Regions from separate parts of the Micromonospora sp. NPDC049359 genome, predicted to be linked through region 2. Evidence: predicted binding sites of a transcription regulator. Region 2 holds the regulator's gene; each other region holds the start of a gene.

Region 1 (6,728 bases), on a different contig from region 2:
CCGCGATACCGGCCAGGCCCAGGGCCAGCCGCCGGATCGCCAGCATTCCGAACAGGGCCGCGAACCCACCCAGCAGCAGGGCCGTTCCGGTCAGCAGGGCGATCTTGTCGGCGGTGCCGAAGACGTCGATGGCGAACTGCTTGATCGGCTCGGGAACGGCGTCGACGACCACCCCGCCGACCGCGACCAGTGGCGCCGACCGGGGGCCGGTCAGCACCGCCACCGGCTCCGCGGTGCCGATCGCGACGGCGGCGGCGGTGACTCCGGCCAGCGCGGCGTACCGCCGCGACGTCGTGCTCATCGGCCCAGTGTGCGCGATCATCTCGGCCGATCGCCAACGACGTCATCGCTTGGTAATGCTCGCCCGACGAAACCGGGGCACACCGCCGTACGGCGGTGTGCCCCGGAACGGGTGTCGCTACCGGGTCAGAAGCCCGGGCCGTGCTGGTGGCCGTGGCCGTGGCCGTGCCCGCCACCGGCGGCGGCCGGCTCGGGCTGCTCCGGCTTCTCCACCACGAGGCTCTCCGTGGTGAGTAGCAGGCCGGCGATCGACGCGGCGTTGGTGACGGCGTTGCGGGTCACCTTCACCGGGTCGATGATGCCGGACTTGACCAGGTCGCCGTACTCGCCGGTGGCCGCGTCGAGGCCGTTGCCCCACTGCATGCCGGCGACCTTCTGGGTCACGACGTAGCCGTCGTGGCCGGCGTTCTGCGCGATCCAGCGCAGCGGCTCGACCAGCGCCTTGCGCACGATCGAGACGCCGACCTTCTCCTCGCCGGTGAAGCCCAGGTCGTCGTCGAGCACGGGGAGGATCTGCACCAGGGCGGCGCCGCCGCCGGGCACGGTGCCCTCCTCGACCGCGGCCTTGGTCGCCGCGATGGCGTCCTCGATGCGGTGCTTGCGCTCCTTCATCTCGACCTCGGTCGCCGCACCCACCTTGATCACGGCGATGCCGCCGGAGAGCTTGGCCAGCCGCTCGGCCAGCTTCTCCCGGTCCCAGTCGGAGTCGGAGGCCTCGATCTCCTTGCGGATCTGGGCCACCCGGTCGTCGACCTCGGTCTTCTGGCCGCCGCCGTCGACGATCGTGGTGTTCTCCTTGTCGACCACGACGCGCCGGGCGGTGCCGAGCACCTCCAGGCCGACCTGGTCGAGCTTGTAGCCCAGCTCCGGGGCGACCAGCTCGGCGCCCGTGGAGATCGCGATGTCCTGGAGCATGGCCTTGCGCCGGTCGCCGAAGCCCGGGGCCTTGACCGCGCAGACCTTGAGGGTCTTGCGCAGCGAGTTGACCACCAGGGTGGAGAGCGCCTGGCCGTCCACGTCCTCGGCGATGATCAGCAGGGGCTTGCTGTTCTGCAGGACCTTCTCCAGCAGCGGCAGCAGCTCCTCGATCGCCGAGATCTTCTGGGTGGTGACCAGGATGTACGCGTCCTCGAGGACGGACTCCTGACCCTCCAGGTCGGTGACGAAGTTCGGCGAGATGAAGCCCTTGTCGAACTGGAGACCCTCGGTCACGTCCAGCTCGGTGGTGAGCATCGAGCCCTCCTCGACGGTGATGACACCGTCGCGGCCGACCCGCTCCATCGCCTCGGCGATCAGCTCGCCGATGGTGGCGTCCTGCGCGGAGATCGTCGCCACGTTCGCGATCGACTCCTTGCCGGCGACCTCGACGGCCTTGCCGAGCAGCGCCTCGGAGACCTTGGCGGCCGCCGCGTCGATGCCCCGCTTGAGGCCGGCCGGGTTGGTCCCGGCGGTCACGTTGCGCAGGCCCTCACGGACCATCGCCTGCGCCAGCACGGTCGCGGTGGTGGTCCCGTCGCCGGCGACGTCGTTGGTCTTGGTCGCCACCTCCTTGACCAGCTGCGCGCCGAGGTTCTCGTAGGGGTTGGTGAGCTCGATCTCCTTCGCGATGGTCACGCCATCGTTGGTGATCGTCGGCGCACCGAACTTCTTGTCCAGGACGACGTTGCGCCCGCGCGGGCCGAGGGTGACCTTGACCGCGTCAGCGAGGGCGTTGACACCGTGCTCCAGCAGGTGTCGGGCGTCGTCCGAGAAGCTGAGGATCTTCGCCATGAATGTCCCTTCGAAGCGCCGCTGCCCCGGCCCGGCGAGCCGGACCGGGGCAGCGACACTGATCGGTTGCTTACTTCTCGATGACCGCGAGGACGTCGCGGGCGGAGAGCACCAGGTACTCCTCGCCGGCGTACTTGACCTCGGTGCCGCCGTACTTCGAGTAGAGGACGGTGTCGCCGACCTGCACGTCAACCGGAACCCGGTTGCCGTTGTCGTCGACGCGCCCCGGACCGACAGCGAGGACGGTGCCCTCCTGCGGCTTCTCCTTGGCGGTGTCGGGGATCACGATGCCCGACGCCGTGGTGGTCTCAGCCTCGTTCGCCTGGACCACGATGCGGTCCTCGAGCGGCTTGATCGCAACCTTGGTCGCGGTAGTCACGGGCATACCCTCCTGGGGTACTGGTTTCGTTGCTGGCCAGCGGGGCTGACCAGCGTCAATCTGCCTCATGCCACCGGGCGGGGCCGTCGTCGCGGGTGCCGGTCCGCCTGGCGTGCGCACCCGGGTCGCGAGACCCGGAAGCTGGCACCCTCAGGGTGAGAGTGCTAATCGCAGGTTATTCCGTGGCTAGCACTCCGTCAAGGAGAGTGCCAGCGCGTCGCGCCCCGCCAGCGGTATTTTCCCCTCGGTCGGGAGAATGGGCAGGTGGATCTCGATCAGTTGGCGGCACTGCGTACCCCCGAGGGGTCGGCCGCCCTCACGGCGGCGGCCGAGCTGGCCGGCGGCGATCCACTGGCCGCGGCGTCGGCGCTCCGCGCGGCCGGGGTGCCGCCGACGCTGGCGGCGGCGGCCCTCACCCAGGCCGAGCTGCGCCACCGGGCGGTGGGCAAGTTCGGCCCGGCCGCCGCCGGGATGTTCCTCACCCGCCCCGGCCTGGAACAGGCCACCCGCCGGGTGGTCGCCGACCGGCGGGCCGCCCGGCTGCACGCGGCCGGCGTGCGCACCCTGGCCGATCTCGGGTGCGGCCTCGGCGCGGACGCGCTGGCCGCCGCCCGTGCCGGCATCCGGGTGTACGGGGTCGAGGCCGACCCGGTGACCGCGGCGATGGCCGCCGCCAACGCCGCCGCCGCCGGGCTGGCCGACCTGTTCACGGTCGAGTGCGGCGACGCGACCGCGTTCGACGTGTCGCGGGTGGACGGCGTCTTCTGCGACCCGGCCCGACGGGCCACCGGCACCGGCCGACGGATCTTCGACCCGCGCGCCTACTCGCCGCCCTGGGACTTCGTCACCGGCCTCGCCGAGCGGGTGCCCCGCACGGTGGTGAAGGTGGCGCCGGGCCTGGATCACGCGCTCATCCCGGCTGGCGCGGAGGCGGAGTGGGTCGGCGTGGACGGCGACCTGGTCGAGGCGGCGCTCTGGTGCGGCGAACTGGCCGAGGTGCCCCGCCGCGCCAGCGTGTACCGGAGGGAGATCCACCAGCTCACCGGCTCGGGCGACACGGAGGCGCCGGTCGGACCCCCGCGCCGCTACCTGTACGACCCGGACCCGGCGGTGGTCCGGGCGCACCTCGTCGCCGAGCTGGCCGCGGAGCTGGACGCCACCCTTGCCGACCCGAGCATCGCGTACCTCTACGCCGACCAGCCGACCCGCACCCCGTACGCGCGCTGTCTGGAGATCACCGACGTGCTGCCGTTCTCGCTCAAGCGCCTGCGGGCATTGCTGCGCGAGCGTCGGGTGGGTCGGGTGGAGATCCTCAAGCGGGGTTCGGCGCTGACGCCGGAGCAGTTGCGGCGGGACCTGCGCCTGGCCGGCGACCAGGCGGCGAGCCTGGTGCTGACCCGGGTCGCCGGAGCGCCGACCGTGCTGATCGGCCGGCCGGTGGATTAGGTTCGGGGCGTGGCGGGACAGGGCACTCCGGCAACGGCACTACTGGCCAAGCGCGGGATCGCGCACCGCACCCACCCGTACCGGGTGGCACCCGACGCTCCGAACTACGGCGCCCTGGTGGCGGCGGCCCTCGGCGTGGCGCCGGAGCGGGTGTTCAAGTCGCTGGTGACCGAGGTGGACGGCGTCCTCACCGTGGCGGTCGTACCGGTGACCGGTGAGCTGGACCTCAAGGCGCTCGCGGCGGCGGTCGGCGGCAAGCGGGCGGCGCTCGCCGAGCGGACGGTCGCCGAGCGGGCCACCGGCTACGTGCGAGGCGGGATCAGCCCACTCGGGCAGCGGCGGCGACTGCCCACCGTGCTCGACGACTCCGCGCTGGACCTGCCGACGATCTACGTCTCCGCTGGTCGGCGCGGGCTGCAACTCGAACTGGCGGCGGTGGACCTGGTGGCGCTCACGGCGGCCCGCACCGCGCCCTTGCAGGCCCGCTGACCTGTCGTTACATCGCTCTTTTCGGCGGATGTTCGGCGAGTAACAGTCGCGTTGCTGAATTGTTATCGCTTCCAACAAACTTGGGACCTGGGTGGTCTTGTGGTGCGAGTGTGACGCGGAATACGTTGCCGGACACAACAAAACAACACCTCCCCACCTCCGAAAGGACCCTGCACATGCGTAAGGGGATCCTCACCATCGCCGCCGTGGGCCTGCTCGCGACCGGCGGTTTGACCGCCTGCGGCGACGACTCCGGCAACGGCTCGGCCGACTCCAAGAAGACTCCCAAGATCGGCGTGATCCTTCCGGACAGCAAGTCCTCCCCCCGCTGGGAGACGGCGGACCGTCGCTTCCTGGAGGAGGCGTTCAAGGCCGCCGGCGTCCAGTCCGACATCCAGAACGCCCAGAACGACAAGGCCGCCTTCCAGACCATCGCCGACCAGATGATCACCGGCGGCGTCACCGCCCTGATGATCGTCAACCTGGACTCCGGCACCGGCAAGGCCGTGCTCGACAAGGCCAAGTCGCAGGGCGTCGCCACCATCGACTACGACCGGCTCACCCTGGGCGGCTCGGCCCAGTACTACGTCAGCTTCGACAACGAGGTCGTCGGCAAGCTCCAGGGCGAGGGCCTGTCGAAGTGCCTGACCGAGAAGGGTGCCAAGAACCCTGTCGTGTCGTACCTGAACGGCTCGCCCACCGACAACAACGCCACCCTGTTCAAGGCCGGCTACGACTCGGTGCTCAAGCCGAAGTTCGACTCCAAGGAATACACCAAGGGCCCGGACGACGCCGTGCCGGGCTGGGACGGCCCTACCGCCGCGACCATCTTCGAGCAGCAGCTCACCGCGACCAAGGGCAAGATCGACGGCGTGCTGGCCGCCAACGACACTCTCGGCAACGCCGCCATCTCGATCCTGAAGAAGAACAAGATCAACGGCAAGGTGCCGGTGACCGGGCAGGACGCCAGCGTGGAGGGCCTGCAGAACATCCTCGCCGGTGACCAGTGCATGACCGTCTACAAGGCAGTCCGGGAAGAGGCCAAGGCCGCCGCAGACCTGGCCATCGCGCTGGCCAAGGGCGAGAAGAAGGACACCGGCCAGTCGGTGAAGGACGGTGACCGCGACGTCCCCTCGGTGCTGCTCACCCCGAAGGCCATCTACAAGGACAACGTCAAGGACGTCATCGCCGACGGCTACGCGACCAAGGAGCAGGTCTGCACCGCGGCGTACGCCAAGTTCTGCGCCGAAGCCGGCATCAGCTGACCGACGCCGCAGTACCCGCCGGGACGACCATCGCCGCCCGGCACGGGAGCACCCTCCCGTGCCGGGCGGCGCCCGCCGGACGGGCCCCGACCCTCCCTTAAGAAGGAGACCCCGTGTCCGCGACTCCCCTGCTGGAACTCCGCGGGATCGACAAGAGCTTCGGTCCCGTCCAGGTGCTCCGCGACGTCGCCCTGAGCGTCCACCCGGGCGAAGTGACCGCACTTGTCGGCGACAACGGCGCCGGCAAGTCGACCCTGGTGAAGTGCATCAGCGGCATCTACCCCACCGACGCCGGTGAGGTCCTGTTCAACGGCGAACAGGTGCACATCGGCAGTCCCCGCGACGCCGCAACGCTCGGCATCGAGGTCGTCTACCAGGACCTCGCGCTCTGCGACAACCTGGACATCGTGCAGAACATGTTCCTCGGCCGGGAGAAGCACAGCGGCATCGTCCTGGACGAGCCGACCATGGAACAGCTCGCCGCCGAGACCCTGGCGGGGCTCTCCATCCGCACCGTCACCTCGCTTCGCCAGCACGTCTCCAGCCTCTCCGGCGGTCAGCGCCAGACCGTGGCCATCGCCAAGGCGGTGCTCTGGAACAGCAAGCTCGTCATCCTGGACGAGCCGACCGCAGCCCTGGGCGTGGCACAGACCGCCCAGGTCCTCGAACTCGTTCGCCGCCTCGCCGACAACGGCCTGGCCGTGGTGCTCATCTCGCACAACATGAACGACGTCTTCGCCGTCTCCGACCGGATCGCCGCGCTGTACCTCGGCCAGATGGTCGCCCAGGTGAAGACCACCGACATCACTCACGCCCAGGTGGTTGAGTTGATCACCGCCGGGCGCTCGGGCGGCCTCGGCCTCGCCACCGACCCGGGCGGCAACGGCGACGGCCCGCAGCCGGCCGACTCGATCTCAGGAGGCGTCCGATGACCACCACCGCCGTGCGCAAGGACGGCCCGGCGGCCGTCACACCGCCGCCGACCGTCGGGAGCCACGTCCGCAACTACGTGAGCCGGGTACGCGGTGGCGACGTCGGCGCGCTACCAGCCGTGCTCGGCCTGATCGTGCTCTGCACCG
Region 2 (6,728 bases):
CCGAGGAACTTCGCGCCGGGCTGCCCGGGTCGGGGCACGTGGTGGTCCGCGCCGACCTCACCGACCCGGCCGCGGTCCGCACCATGGTCGACCGGGCCGCCGATCAGCTCGGTGGCCTGGACGTGCTGGTCAACAACGCCGGCACGTACGGCGACCGGGACGTCCCGCACCCGGTCTTCGGCACCTCGTACGAGGAGTGGCAGGCGCGCTGGCGGCAGGTGCTGGAGACCAACCTGACCGGTGCGGGGAACGTGATCTGGTGCGCCGCCCAGCACCTGCGCCAGCGGGGTGGCCGGATCGTCAACGTGTCCTCCCGGGGCGCGTTCCGGGGCGAGCCGGAGCAGCCGGCGTACGGCGCCAGCAAGGCGGGGCTGAACGCGCTCGGTCAGTCCCTCGCCGTGGCGCTCGCGCCGTACGGCATCACGGTCGCCACGGTGGCGCCGGGTTTCGTGGCGACCGACATGACGACCGAGCACCTGCGCGGCGAGCGGGGCGCGGCGATCCGGGCGCAGAGCCCGTTCGACCGGGTGGCCCGGCCGGAGGAGATCGCGGCAGCGGTGCACTGGCTGGCCTCGCCCGAGGCCGAGTGGGCCTCCGGCACGATCGTCGACCTCAACGGCGCTTCGTACCTACGCAGCTGACCTCGCGATTCACGCTCGGCGCGGCGTTCGCCGACCGACCGGCGGTGCGCTGCGCCTCCTGCGGGCGGACGGCGGACAACACTGTGAGCGTGATGCCTGTCAGTCATCTTGATGACTGACAGGCATCACGCTCAATGGAGTGCGCGGCTCCGATCCGCCCGCATCACCGGCCCGCGAGCCGCAGGCACCAGCGGCCGAAGCGAACGCGGGCCCAGGCTGGCGGCCGAAGCCAGCGGCGGCAGGGTGGCGGCCGAAGCCAGCGGCGGCAGGGTGGCGGCGAGTCGGGGGTGGGCGACTACCAGCGGCCGAGGCGGGTGGCGAGCACGCTGAGCGCGGCCACGCCGGCCGTGGAGGTACGCAGCACCTCCGGCCCGAGGCGTACCGGCCGGCCACCGGCCTCACGGAAGGCCGTCAGTTCGGCCCGGTCGATGCCGCCCTCGGGGCCGACCACCAGGACGATCTCCCCGGCCGACGGCAGGTCGACGCCGGTCAGCGGCTCGTCGGCCTCCTCGTGCAGGACGAACCCGGCGGCGGCGCCGGCGATCCGGCGGGCGACCGTGGCGGTGGACTCGTCCGGCGCGCCGGCCACGACGGGCAGCCAGGGCCGGCGGGCCTGTTTCGCCGCCTCGCGGGCGGTGGCCACCCATTTCTCGCGTGCGCGTACGCCCCGGTCGCCGCGCCACTGGGCCACCGAGCGCGACGCCGCCCAGGGCACGATCTCGTCCACCCCGACCTCGGTCATCGCCTGCACGGCCAGCTCGCCCCGGTCACCCTTGGCGATGCCCTGCACGGTGACGATCCGGGGTACGGGCGCGTCCGCGTACCCCCGGGAGGTGACCGCGACCTCCAGGCTGCCCCGGCCGACGGTGGTGACCACGGCGGCGGCCGTGCCGCCCCGACCGTCGGCGAGCAGCAGCTCCTCGCCGACGCGCAGCCGCTGCACGGTTGCGGCGTGGTACCCCTCCGGGCCGTCCAGGGTCAGCGCGTCACCGGTGGGCAGCGCCTCCACCAGGAACAGCGGCGCCGACACCTCAGGCGTGCCCGTTGAACGCGTCGCGCATCCGGGAGAAGAAGCCGCCCTGCTTGGTCAGCTCGGCGACCTCCTCGCCCCGGGTCTTGGCGAAGTCGCGCAGCATCTTCTCCTGGTCGGGGTCGAGCTTGGTGGGCGTCCGGACGTCCAGGTGCACGTAGAGGTCGCCCCGGCCGGTGCCGCGCAGGTGCGGTACGCCCCGGGCGCGCAGTCGCAGCGTGCTGGCCGGCTGGGTGCCGGCCTTGACGTCGACGGTCTCCTCGCTGTCCAGCGTCTTGATGGTGAGCCGGGTGCCCAGCGCGGCGGCGGTCATCGGCACGGTGACGCGGCAGTGCAGGTCGTCACCCTTGCGGGAGTAGACGTCGTGCGGACGCTCGTGGATCTCCACGTAGAGGTCGCCGGCGGTGCCACCGCCCGGGCCCACCTCACCCTGCTGGGCCAGCCGGATCCGCATGCCGTCCTCGACGCCGGCCGGGATCTTGACGGTGAGCGATCGGCGGGTGCGTACCCGGCCGTCACCGGCGCAGGTTGGGCAGGGGTGCGGGATGGTGGTGCCGTAGCCCTGGCAGACGGTGCACGGCCGGGCCGAGACCACCTGGCCGAGGAAGGTGCGCTGCACGGACTGCACCTCGCCGCGGCCGGCGCACGCCTCGCAGGTGGCCAGGTGGGTACCGGCCGCGGTGCCGGCGCCCGAGCAGGTGGTGCAGAGCACGGCGGTGTCCACGGTGATCGGGGCCTCGACGCCGAACGCCGTCTCGTGCAGGTCCAGTTCGAGGCGCAGGATCGCGTCCGCGCCCGGACGGGTCCGTGGACGCGGCCCGCGGCCGGCGCCGCCCGCGGCGCCACCGAAGAACGCGTCCATGATGTCCTGGAAACCGACGAACGGGCCGGCTCCCCCCGGACCACCCGGGCCGCCCGCGCCCCCGCCGCCGGGGGCGAGCGGGTCGCCACCCAGGTCGACGATCTGCCGCTTCCGGTCGTCCGAGAGGACCTCGTACGCGGCGTTGATGTCCTTGAACTTCTCCTGGGCCTCCGGATCCGGATTGACGTCCGGGTGGAACTGGCGTGCCAGCTTGCGGTAGGCGCGCTTGATCTCGTCATCGGAGGCTTCCCGGCTGACACCGAGGATGCCGTAGTAGTCCCTGGCCACTGCGTTCCGTGTCCTCATGTTCGTCTCGCGTTGCGCCGACCGGCGGCCGCAGCCGGCCGTCGGCCCTGACTGGTCAGTTCTGGGCCAGCAGCTCGCCCACGTAGCGTGCCACGGCGCGCACCATGGCGATATTGCCGGGGTAGTCCATCCGGGTCGGCCCCAGCACTCCCAGGCCGCCCACGATGGTGGCCCCCGGGCCGTACCCGGTGCTGACCACCGAGGCGGCACGCAGGTTGTCGAACTCGTTCTCGTCGCCGATCAGCACCCGGGTCGTGCTGGGCTCGGTCTCGCCGATGAGCTTGAGGAGCACGACCTCCTCCTCCAACGCCTCCAGGATGGGCCGCAGCGAACCCTGGAAGTCGAGCAGACCACCCCGGGTCAGGTTGGCGGTGCCGGCCAGGGCGATGCGTTCCTCGTGCCGCTCGACGAGCGTCTCCAGCAGCACGGTGGAGAGCGTGGTCATGGCCGGGCGCAGCTGCACCGGCGCCTCTTCCACCAGCGCCTGCACCAGCGGTGGGGTGTCCGACATGCGCTCACCGGCGAGTTTCTCGTTGACCAGGCGACGCAGGTCGGTGACGTCGTCGGCGGGCACCGGTCCGGGCAGCTCCACCAGCCGCTGCTCCACCCGGCCGGTGTCCGCGATCATCACGAGCATCAGCCGGGTGGTGGAGATCGGCACCAGCTCCAGGTGGCGGACCGAGGAGCGGGCGAGGCTCGGGTACTGCACCACGGCCACCTGCCGGGTCAACTGGGCGAGCAGCCGTACGGTGCGGTGGACCACGTCGTCGAGGTCGACGGCCCCGACGAGGAAGCGCTCGATGGCCCGGCGTTCGGCCGGACTGAGCGGCTTGACCCGGGACAGCCGGTCGACGAAGAGCCGGTAGCCACGGTCGGTGGGCACCCGGCCGGCGCTGGTGTGCGGCTGCCGGATGTAGCCCTCCTCCTCCAGCACGGCCATGTCGTTGCGGACCGTCGCCGGGGAGACCCCGAGCTGGTGCCGCTCGACCAGCGCCTTGCTGCCGACCGGCTCCTGGGTCGAGACGTAGTCCTCGACGATGGCGCGGAGCACGGCGAGCTTCCGGTCGTCCAGACCCATCCTCCGCACCTCCTGTCGCACGTCGGCCGCCGGCCCACCCGGGCCGACGGACCGTCCTGGCACTCGACTGTAACGAGTGCCAGTCTACGTCGGCGTGCCCGCCGACGCGATGATCAACGACGGCCCGTGACATCCCGCGCGGGCCGATCGGCCCGGACGACAGGGCGATGTCGCTCTGGTGCGGCGTTGCTCACGGCACCTACCGTGACAACCATGACTGAACCACCTCGCCCTCCCGGCGCGGGAGACCCCGGCAACTACCCGCCGGAGCCGAATCTCCCCGGCTCGTCCTCGTCGGCCGAGCCGCCCACCGCACCACTGTCCGGGGCGCCCGGCCCGGGCGGCTATCCCCCAGCCGGTGGCTATCCGCCGCCCACCGGTGACCAACCGCCGTCGGGCGGCTACCCTCCGCCGGGCGGCTACCCCCCACCAGGGGGTTACCCCCCGCCGGGTGGCACGACTGGCGGGTATCCGACCGGCGGCGCGTACGGCGGCCCCGGCGGCGGTTACGCCAACAACGAGGACAAGACCTGGGCGCTCGTCGCCCACTTCGGCGGCGCGGCCGGGATGATCATCAGCGCGGGCGTGCTCGGCTGGATCGCCCCGCTGGTGGCGTTGCTGGCCCGGGGCAGCCAGTCCCCGACCGTCCGGGCGCACGCCGTGTCGGCGCTCAACTTCCAGCTCGTCTGGTCGATCGTCGGCCTGGTCGGCTGGGTGCTGTCCTGCATCTTCATCGGCTTCATCGGCGTCGTGGCGGCCGTCGTGCTCGGAGCCGTGTGCGGCATCCTCGCCGGCATCAAGGCCAACGAGGGGCAGCTCTACCGCTACCCGCTCTCCGCCAACCTCATCAAGTGATCCGGGCCGGCCGCTCCCCCGGCCGGTCCGGCACACCGCCGCCGGCCGGGCGGGCGTCCGGCTCAGGGCAGCAGGTCCCGCACGACCGCGTCGGCGAGCAGCCGGCCGCGCAGGGTGAGGACCGCCCGTCCGGCGGCGTACCTCTCGGCGTCCAGCAGACCGTCGGCGAGGGCCCGCGCGGCACCGGCCCGGCCGGCGTCGTCGAGCACCCTCAGCGGCAGTCCGCTGGCGAGCCGCAGCCGGAGCATCACGTCCTCCATGTGCGCCTCGTCCGTGGTCAGCACCTCGCGGGCCAGGCCGGGTGACGCGCCGGCCGCCAGCCGCTGGGCGTACGTGGTGGGGTGCTTCACGTTCCACCAGCGCACCCCGCCGACGTGGCTGTGCGCGCCCGGGCCCAGGCCCCACCAGTCGGCGCCGGTCCAGTAGAGCAGGTTGTGCCGGCACCGGGCCTCGTCGGTGCGCGCCCAGTTGGACACCTCGTACCAGGAGAGGCCGGCCGCGTCGAGGGCGGCCTCCGCGGCCAGGTAGCGGTCCGCCGCCACGTCGTCACTGGGGTACGGCAACTCGCCGCGCTTCATCCGCGCGGCGAGCCGGGTGCCGTCCTCCACGATGAGGGCGTACGCGCTGACGTGGTCGACCCCGGCGTCGACGACCTGCTCCAGCGTGCCGGCGAAGTCCTCGGCCCGTTCCCCCGGCGTGCCGTAGATCAGGTCCAGGTTGACGTGGTCGAACCCGGCCTCGCGCGCCTCGCGGGCGGCGGCGGTGGCCCGGCCGGCGCTGTGTTTACGGTCCAGGATCGCCAGCACCCCCGGGGAGGCGGACTGCATGCCCAGCGAGATGCGGGTGTAGCCGGCCGTGCGCAGCAGCTTCAACGACTCCGGTGTGACCGACTCCGGATTCGCCTCGGTGGTCACCTCGGCGTCGGCGGCGAGCCCCCAGGTGCGGTCGATGCCCTCGAGGATGCGGGCCAGGTCGTCGGCGGGGAGCAGGGTGGGCGTGCCGCCACCGACGAAGACGGTGTCGACGCGGGGTGGCGGGTTGTCGCCGAGCACCCGGGCGGCGAGCGCCAGCTCGGCCAGCACGGTGTCGGCGTACGCCTCGCGGCTCGCGCCCCCACCCAGCTCGGCGGCCGTGTACGTGTTGAAGTCGCAGTAGCCGCAGCGACTGGCGCAGAACGGGACGTGGACGTACACGCCGAAGCCGCGCGCGCCGACCGCCGTGGTGGCGGTGGCGGGCAACGATCCGTCGCCGGGGACGGTCTCACCATCTGGAAGGACGCCGGGCATGGCCACTAGTGTGCCCGGCATGACCTCTCCCGACGTGCTCGTGCGGGTCGCCACGGCCCGTGGGGTGACCACCCTCACCCTGGACAGCCCGCACAACCGCAACGCGCTCTCCACCGCCCTGATGACCCAGTTGCTGGCGGGGCTGACGGACGCGGTGGCCGACGACGCAGTCCGGGTGATCGTGCTCGACCACACCGGGCCGGTCTTCTGCTCCGGCGCGGACCTGAAGGAGACCGCCGCGGCGTACGCCAGCGGAACCGTGCCCGCCGGCATGCTGGGCGACGTGCTGGCGGCGCTCTGGGAGTGCCCGAAGCCGATCCTGGCCCGGGTCGCCGGGCCCGCGCGGGCCGGCGGACTCGGCCTCATCGCCGCCGCCGATCTCGCGGTCTGCGCCGACGAGGCGACGTTCGCGTTCACCGAGGTCCGCATCGGGGTGATCCCGGCGGTGATCTCGGCGACCGTGCTGCCCCGGCTGCACCCGCGCGCCGCCGCCGAGCTGTACCTGACCGGGAACACCTTCGACGGGCGGCGTGCCGTCGAGGTCGGCCTGGTGACGGCCTCGGTGCCGGCCCAGGAGCTGGACGACGTGGTGCGGGGCTACTGCGACTCCCTGGTCCGCGGCGCGCCCGGCGCGCTGGCCGGCGCGAAGGATCTGCTGCGCCGGCCGGGC
Region 3 (6,728 bases), on a different contig from region 2:
TTGCGACCGGGGCGCGTTGCTGCCGGCCACCACGGCGCTGGACGCGGCCGGGATCTTCGTGGTCGCCGCCGCCGGGAACAGCGGCCCGTGGTGCGCGTCGATCGACGAACCACCCGCGCCGTACGCGAACGTGCTGACCGTGGGCGCGGTGGACGCGCAGCGACGCGTCGCGGAGTTCTCCTCGCGCGGGCCGGTGGAGGGCGGCGCGGGCAAGCCGGACGTGCTGGCCCCCGGGGTGGGGGTCGTCTCGGCCATGCCCGGCGGCGGGTACGCGGCGCTGGACGGCACGTCGATGGCGACCCCGCAGGTGGCGGGAGTGGTCGCGCTCATGTGGTCGGCGAACCCGGCGCTGATCGGCGATCTGACCCGGACCCGGCAGATCCTGCGGGACACCGCCACACCGGCCGAGCCGACGTACCGCTCACGCAATCCGAGTGACGCCTGCGGCACCCCGGCGAACGTCACCGGCGCCGGGCAGGTCGACGCGTACGCCGCCGTCCGCGCCGCCCGGGGGTGAGCAGGGCGGGAGGCGGCGGGTGATCTAGGGTCGGCACCCATGGACGCCGAGATCACCGTCACCGAGCTGGCCCTCGATCTCGCGCCCACCGTGGCGCGGCTCTGCGCGCAGGCCCTCGACCTGCCCGAGGACGCCGCCGAGGCGGACGCCGTCGTGGACGTCCTCTGGCCGCGGGCCGCCGTCGACCGGACGGTGATCGGGCTGGGGGCGTACCGGGCCGGCGACCTGGTCGGGGTGCTGCTCTGCTCGGTGTCGCCGACGGAGCCGGGCATCGGGCACGTGGACCTGGTCGCCGTACTGCCGGAGCAGCGTCGCCGGGGTGTGGGCCGCGCGCTGCTCGCCCGGGCCGAGCGGGCGCTCGCCGAGCACGGCGTGACCGAGGTGCTGCTGGCCGGAAACCCGCCGTACTACGCCTGGCCGGGCATCGACGTGCGGTACACGCCGGCGGTGTGCGCGGCCCTCGCGCTCGGCTACCAGCAGGACCGGACCGCCTGGAACATGACGGCGGACCTGTCGTACGACGAGTCCCCGGCGCTGCGGTCGACGGAGGCCGCCGAGCGGCGGCTGGCCGGGCAGGGCATCACGGTACGGCGGGCCGAGCCCGCTGACCTGCCGGCGCTGACCGCGTTCGCCCGGTCCACCTTCGGCGGCGCCTGGGACGGTGAGCTGGCCGGATCGGTGGGCCGCGAGGGGGCCGGCTGCCACCTGGCGGAGCGGGCCGGCGAGGTGCTGGGCTTCGCCGCCTACGGATCGTCCCGGCCGAGCTGGTTCGGGCCGATGGGCACCGCCCCGGCCGCCGAGGGCTCGGGCATCGGCGGAGTGCTGCTGCGACGCTGCCTGCGGGATCAGCGTGCGGCGGGACTGGACCGGGCGGAGATCGGCTGGGTGGGGCCGGTGCCGTTCTACTCGGGCAGCGCGGGTGCGCGGATCGAGCGGGTCTTCTTCCTGTACCGGCGACGGCTTGGGGCCGAATAGCGGTCAAATGGGACATTGACCCATTCGTCCGCGTCGGGCATCGACGCCCCCTACCGTTTCGGTAGAGGAGGCAGCCATGACCACGGATGACGACCAGACCGAGGACGGCCCGCCGATCACCTGGAAACCGGCCGACGAACTGCCCGGCCAACTGCCGTTCGACCGGCTGGACTACGGCGACGCCGAACAACTGGCCGAGATGAGCACCGACGGCCGACCGGCGACCGAGGAACCGCAGGAGATGGTGGACGCGCCCATCCGGTCGCTGCCGCCGTACGACCGGGCGCAGAAGCGCCGCAACCAGCGCCCGCTGCCCACCTGACGACGAACGGGGCGGACCGCGTCAGCGGCCCGCCCCGTTCGGTGTGTCGGAACTGGACTCAGAAGTCCATGTCCCCGCCACCCGGGCCAGCCGGGGCAGCCGGGGTCTTCTCCGGCTTGTCCGCGACGACGGCCTCGGTGGTGAGGAACAGCGCGGCGATCGACGACGCGTTCTGCAGCGCCGAACGGGTCACCTTGGCCGGGTCGATGATGCCCGCGGCCAGCAGGTCGACGTACTCGCCGTTGGCGGCGTTGAGGCCGTGACCCGCTTCGAGGTTACGGACCTTCTCCACCACGACGCCGCCCTCAAGGCCGGCGTTGACGGCGATCTGCCGCAGCGGGGCGTCCAGCGCCACCTTGACGATGTTGGCACCGGTCGCCTCGTCGCCGACCAGGTCCAGCTTGTCGAAGGCGGTCTTGCCGGCCTGCACCAGCGCGACGCCACCACCCGGGACGATGCCCTCCTCGACGGCCGCCTTCGCGTTGCGAACGGCGTCCTCGATGCGGTGCTTGCGCTCCTTGAGCTCGACCTCGGTGGCCGCGCCGACCTTGATCACCGCAACGCCACCGGCCAGCTTGGCCAGCCGCTCCTGCAGCTTCTCGCGGTCGTAGTCGGAGTCGCTCTTGTCGATCTCGGCCCGGATCTGGTTGACCCGGCCCTGGATCTGCTCGGCGTCACCGGCACCGTCGACGATGGTGGTCTCGTCCTTGGTGACGACGACCTTGCGGGCGTGGCCCAGCATGTCGACGCTGACGGCGTCGAGCTTGAGGCCGACCTCCTCGCTGATGACCTGGCCGCCGGTGAGGATGGCGATGTCGCCCAGCATGGCCTTGCGGCGGTCACCGAAGCCCGGCGCCTTGACGGCGACCGACTTGAAGGTGCCCCGGACCTTGTTGACGACCAGGGTGGCCAGGGCCTCGCCCTCGATGTCCTCGGCGATGATCAGCAGCGGCTTGCCGCCCTGCATGACCTTCTCCAGGATCGGGAGCAGGTCCTTCACCGACGAGATCTTGCTGTTGACGATCAGGATGTACGGGTCGTCGAAGACGGCCTCCATACGCTCCGGGTCGGTCATGAAGTAGGCCGAGATGTAGCCCTTGTCGAAGCGCATACCCTCGGTGAGCTCCAGCTCCAGCCCGAAGGTGTTGCTCTCCTCGACGGTGATGACGCCTTCCTTGCCGACCTTGTCCATCGCCTCGGCGATGATCTCGCCGACAGTGCTGTCGCCAGCGGAGATGGAGGCGGTGGAGGCGATCTGCTCCTTGGTCTCGACGTCCTTGGCGAGCTTGGACAGCTCCTCCGAGACGCTCGCGACCGCGGCCTCGATGCCCCGCTTCAGGGCCATCGGGTTGGCGCCGGCGGCCACGTTGCGCAGGCCCTCGCGAACCAGGGCCTGGGCCAGGACGGTCGCCGTCGTCGTGCCGTCACCGGCAACGTCGTCGGTCTTCTTGGCGACCTCCTTGACCAGCTCAGCGCCGATCTTCTCGTACGGGTCCTCGAGCTCGATCTCCTTGGCGATGCTCACACCATCGTTGGTGATGGTGGGGGCACCCCACTTCTTCTCGAGCACGACGTTGCGGCCCTTGGGGCCGAGGGTCACCTTTACGGCGTCGGCGAGCTGGTTCATGCCCCGCTCGAGGCCGCGGCGCGCCTCTTCGTCGAACGCGATCATCTTGGCCATACGGCGTTGTCCTCCTGGACACTCACGGGCCACCCGAGATGTGTGCCCCGGATGGGCCGCCTGGTGTACGCACCTTGGGACGTCGCCACCTGGCGACGACGACGTCCTTCGGCCGGGCCGGATAGCCCGCGACGACCGGCCATGTGCTGCCCCGGTGTCTCCACACCGGCGCAACCAGGCCCCACCGTCCCGACCATTGGCACTCACGGTATGCGAGTGCCAATGACTTGTTTAGCACTCTCACCTGCCGAGTGCAAGCACGATGAGCCCGGTCAGTCGAGTTCCGCGGCCAGTGTGGCCCCGTTCACGGGCCCCTCATGAGCCCGTTGCTCGGCGTACGTGATCAGCAGACCGACCAACTGGGCGAGGTGGGCCGGCAGGGCCAGCACCGCCGTGACGGCGATGACCACCACCACCCCGACCGCGGGGCCCGGGGACGCGAACGGATCCTCGCCGAACGCGCCGGTGCCGGCGGACTCCAGGATGCCGGGCACCACGGTTCCGATGATCACCGCCGCGCCCACCAGGGCCACCCGGCCGAGCAGCATTCCGAGCCGGTCGTGGAACATCCGGAACGACCGGCCGATCGGGTTGTCCCGCTCGAACAGGTAGACCGGGCCGGCCATGCTCAACGCGAACGCCAGGTAGATCCCCGGCAGCACGCAGAAGCAGACTCCGATGCCGATGAGCAGGCTGACCAGCAGCGTCCAACCCCACAGGCCGACGGCCCGGCGCAGCCCGTACCGCAGCGCCGCGTCGAGCCGGGCGGGCCGGCCGGCCGCCTGCCGGGTGATCACCCAACTGCCCGCGGCCCAGCCCAGCGCCTGCACCAGGCCGATCAGCAGGCTGCCGCCGACCAGCACGACGACGAGGGTCAACAGGCTGGTGGCGAAGTTGTCCGGCAGCCCGGCCGACGGGTCCGTCTCGGCCTGCGCCGCCCAGGTGGGGGACGGGTCCAGACCGAACGAGATGACCGACAGCACCGCCGCCGGCAGGACCTGAGTGAGCAGCATGATCGGCACCAACTGCCGCCAGCCCCGGCGCAGCGCGCCCCAGAACCGGTCGAACCAGCCCCCGATACCGGCGCCGGGCGGAGTGACCAGGGCGTCGTTCGGGTCGAGGCCGTAACCCGGCGGGTACCAGCCGACCGGTGCCCCCGGATACCACGGCTGACCGCCGTAGGGACCGGCCCCCGGCGGGTAGCCGCCGGTGGGCGGAAAGGCCCAGCCCTGCGGCGGCGGACCACCGGGCTGACCCCATGCTCCCTGGGCGGGACCCCAGCCCGGCGGCGGACCGGCGGGCTGACCCCACGCCTGCGCCGGGTCCCCGCTCTGCGGCGGCGGGCCCGCGTGCGGCAGGCCAGCGTCCGGGACGGGCGGGGTGCCCGGAACTGGTGACGCGCCGGAGCCGTCGCCGGGTGACGTCGGGTCGGGCCGGCTCGGCTCACCCGGCCCGGAGGGCGTGGCGGGTGGCGGCGACTGGTCGGTCATGAACCCTCCTCAGCATCGGCTGGAACGGTTCACGATCTTCCCGGGCCGGCGTCCGCGCCGCAGCCCCGACTCGCCAGCCGGTCGCGCAACAGCCGGCGAGCAGATCGGGATCGGTCAGCCGATGACGCGGACGTGCTCCGCCTGCGGGCCCTTCTGACCCTGGGCGATCTCGAACTCGACCCGCTGACCGTCGTCGAGCGCCTTGTAGCCGTCCATCTCGATCGCGGAGAAGTGGACGAACACGTCCTGACCGCCGTCGACGGCGATGAAGCCGTAACCCTTCTCGGCGTTGAACCACTTCACAGAACCCTGTGCCACGGTGCACTTCCCTCACTCTGCGCGGCGTTGCCTGCCCGGCCGTCCGGCACCGCCGGACACCCACGAACCACCACCTCAGCGATCGACGGCGACCGTTGAAAGAGGTGATCGAAATCGCACGCTACACGAGGAGTGACGGGAGCGCACGACCACAAATCGGGCATAGTTCGTAGCGATCCGAGGCTCCGTCGGATTCATGACGATGGTTGCGTTTGGACCGGATGGAGGGGGTCTGGCGGCACGGGTCACCGGTGCGCGTCCGCCCCTGTGGTAGGCATGCGGTCATGAGCACCAACACGGGCTCCGCGCCCCTGCGGCAGGCGCGGATCCACCGGGTACGACCGCAGGACGCCGCCCGGATGCGGGCGCTGCGACTGGAGATGCTCGCCGACGCGCCGTTGGCCTTCCTGGAGACGTTGGCGGATGCCGCGGCCCGACCGCACAACGAGTTCGCCGCCCGGGTGGCGTTCACGTCGACCGGTCCGCACACCGCGCAGTTCGTCGCGGATCCGGGCGGCCGGCTCGTCGGGCACGCCGGTGGAACGGTCGCCCCTAACGAGCCGGGCCTCACCGTGATCTACGCCGTGTACGTCACGCCGGCCTGGCGGGGCAGCGGGCTGCTCGGCGAGCTGATCGACGGGGTGGCCGCCTGGTCGCGGGACTGCGGCCGGCCGGAGCTGCTGTTGGAGGTGGTGGTCGGCAACGACCGCGCCTACCGGGCCTACCAGCGCCTCGGCTTCAAGGACACCGGCGTACGGGTCCCCCACCCCACCATCCCCGCCCTAACCGAACTACAAATGCGCCGAACAGCCTAACCCCCCTCCCCCCCACCGACCCCGGTGATCAAGAGGTTCGCGTCAAGAACAGCGTCATTTCTGACGCGAACCTCTTGATCACCACGAGAGGTCAGGCGTGGCGGCGGGACTGCACGATCCGGAACCGGTTGGCCACGTAGGCGCCGTCGGTCAGGGCGGAGTTGGCCGCCGCGTTGGCGCCGCTGCCGTGGAAGTCGGAGAAGGCCGCCGACTGGTTCACGAAGACACCGCCGGTGAGGTTGGCGGACAGGTGCACACCGACCTCGACCGCGACCGCCTCGGCGGCGTCCAGCACCGCCTCGTCGGTCGAGTAGACCCCGGCGGTCAGCGCGCCCTTCTCGCCGATGGTCCGGCGCATCAGCTCCAGACTGTGCGCGGTGGAGTCGGTCGCGATGGCGAACGAGATCGGCCCGAACCACTCCCGGCCGTACGTCTGGGCGTCGTCCGCGGTCAGCTTCACGACCGTCGGGGTACGCACCACCGCGTCGGCGTACGACGGGTGCGCCACCGTCCGCGACTCCAGCACCGGCTCGCCAACCTTGGTGACCTCGGCCAGCCGCTCCAGCACCCCGTCGTTGACGATGGCGCCGGTCAGCTCGACCCCCCGGGC

What was found. Region 2 encodes HrcA, which represses chaperone genes, less so after heat shock. Its sites were predicted from a motif close to GGTTNGCACNCTCNNNNNGAGNGTGCNAACC; they were not measured.
Region 1: groES (co-chaperone GroES) is a predicted target of HrcA. The motif match lies at 2,589-2,619, and genes of this name have one in related genera.
Region 3: groL (chaperonin GroEL) is a predicted target of HrcA. The motif match lies at 3,690-3,720, and genes of this name have one in related genera.

Annotation. Positions count from the first base shown of each region.
Region 1 is NZ_JBITMW010000008.1:247,985-254,712, forward strand. It holds gene ACIBTX_RS20125 (molybdopterin-dependent oxidoreductase) at 1-301, opposite strand, end outside; gene groL (chaperonin GroEL) at 427-2,070, opposite strand; gene groES (co-chaperone GroES) at 2,141-2,455, opposite strand; gene ACIBTX_RS20140 (methyltransferase domain-containing protein) at 2,714-3,895, shown strand; gene ybaK (Cys-tRNA(Pro) deacylase) at 3,905-4,384, shown strand; gene ACIBTX_RS20150 (substrate-binding domain-containing protein) at 4,561-5,649, shown strand; gene ACIBTX_RS20155 (ATP-binding cassette domain-containing protein) at 5,763-6,581, shown strand; gene ACIBTX_RS20160 (ABC transporter permease) at 6,578-6,728, shown strand, end outside.
Region 2 is NZ_JBITMW010000016.1:66,304-73,031, reverse strand. It holds gene ACIBTX_RS29480 (SDR family oxidoreductase) at 1-641, shown strand, start outside; gene ACIBTX_RS29475 (16S rRNA (uracil(1498)-N(3))-methyltransferase) at 937-1,671, opposite strand; gene dnaJ (molecular chaperone DnaJ) at 1,673-2,821, opposite strand; gene hrcA (heat-inducible transcriptional repressor HrcA) at 2,895-3,917, opposite strand; gene ACIBTX_RS29460 (DUF4870 domain-containing protein) at 4,131-4,772, shown strand; gene hemW (radical SAM family heme chaperone HemW) at 4,835-6,058, opposite strand; gene ACIBTX_RS29450 (enoyl-CoA hydratase-related protein) at 6,078-6,728, shown strand, end outside.
Region 3 is NZ_JBITMW010000004.1:234,179-240,906, forward strand. It holds gene ACIBTX_RS12250 (S8 family serine peptidase) at 1-517, shown strand, start outside; gene ACIBTX_RS12255 (GNAT family N-acetyltransferase) at 557-1,492, shown strand; gene ACIBTX_RS12260 (hypothetical protein) at 1,569-1,814, shown strand; gene groL (chaperonin GroEL) at 1,873-3,495, opposite strand; gene ACIBTX_RS12270 (hypothetical protein) at 3,768-4,985, opposite strand; gene ACIBTX_RS12275 (cold-shock protein) at 5,100-5,303, opposite strand; gene ACIBTX_RS12280 (GNAT family N-acetyltransferase) at 5,588-6,118, shown strand; gene paaN (phenylacetic acid degradation protein PaaN) at 6,210-6,728, opposite strand, start outside.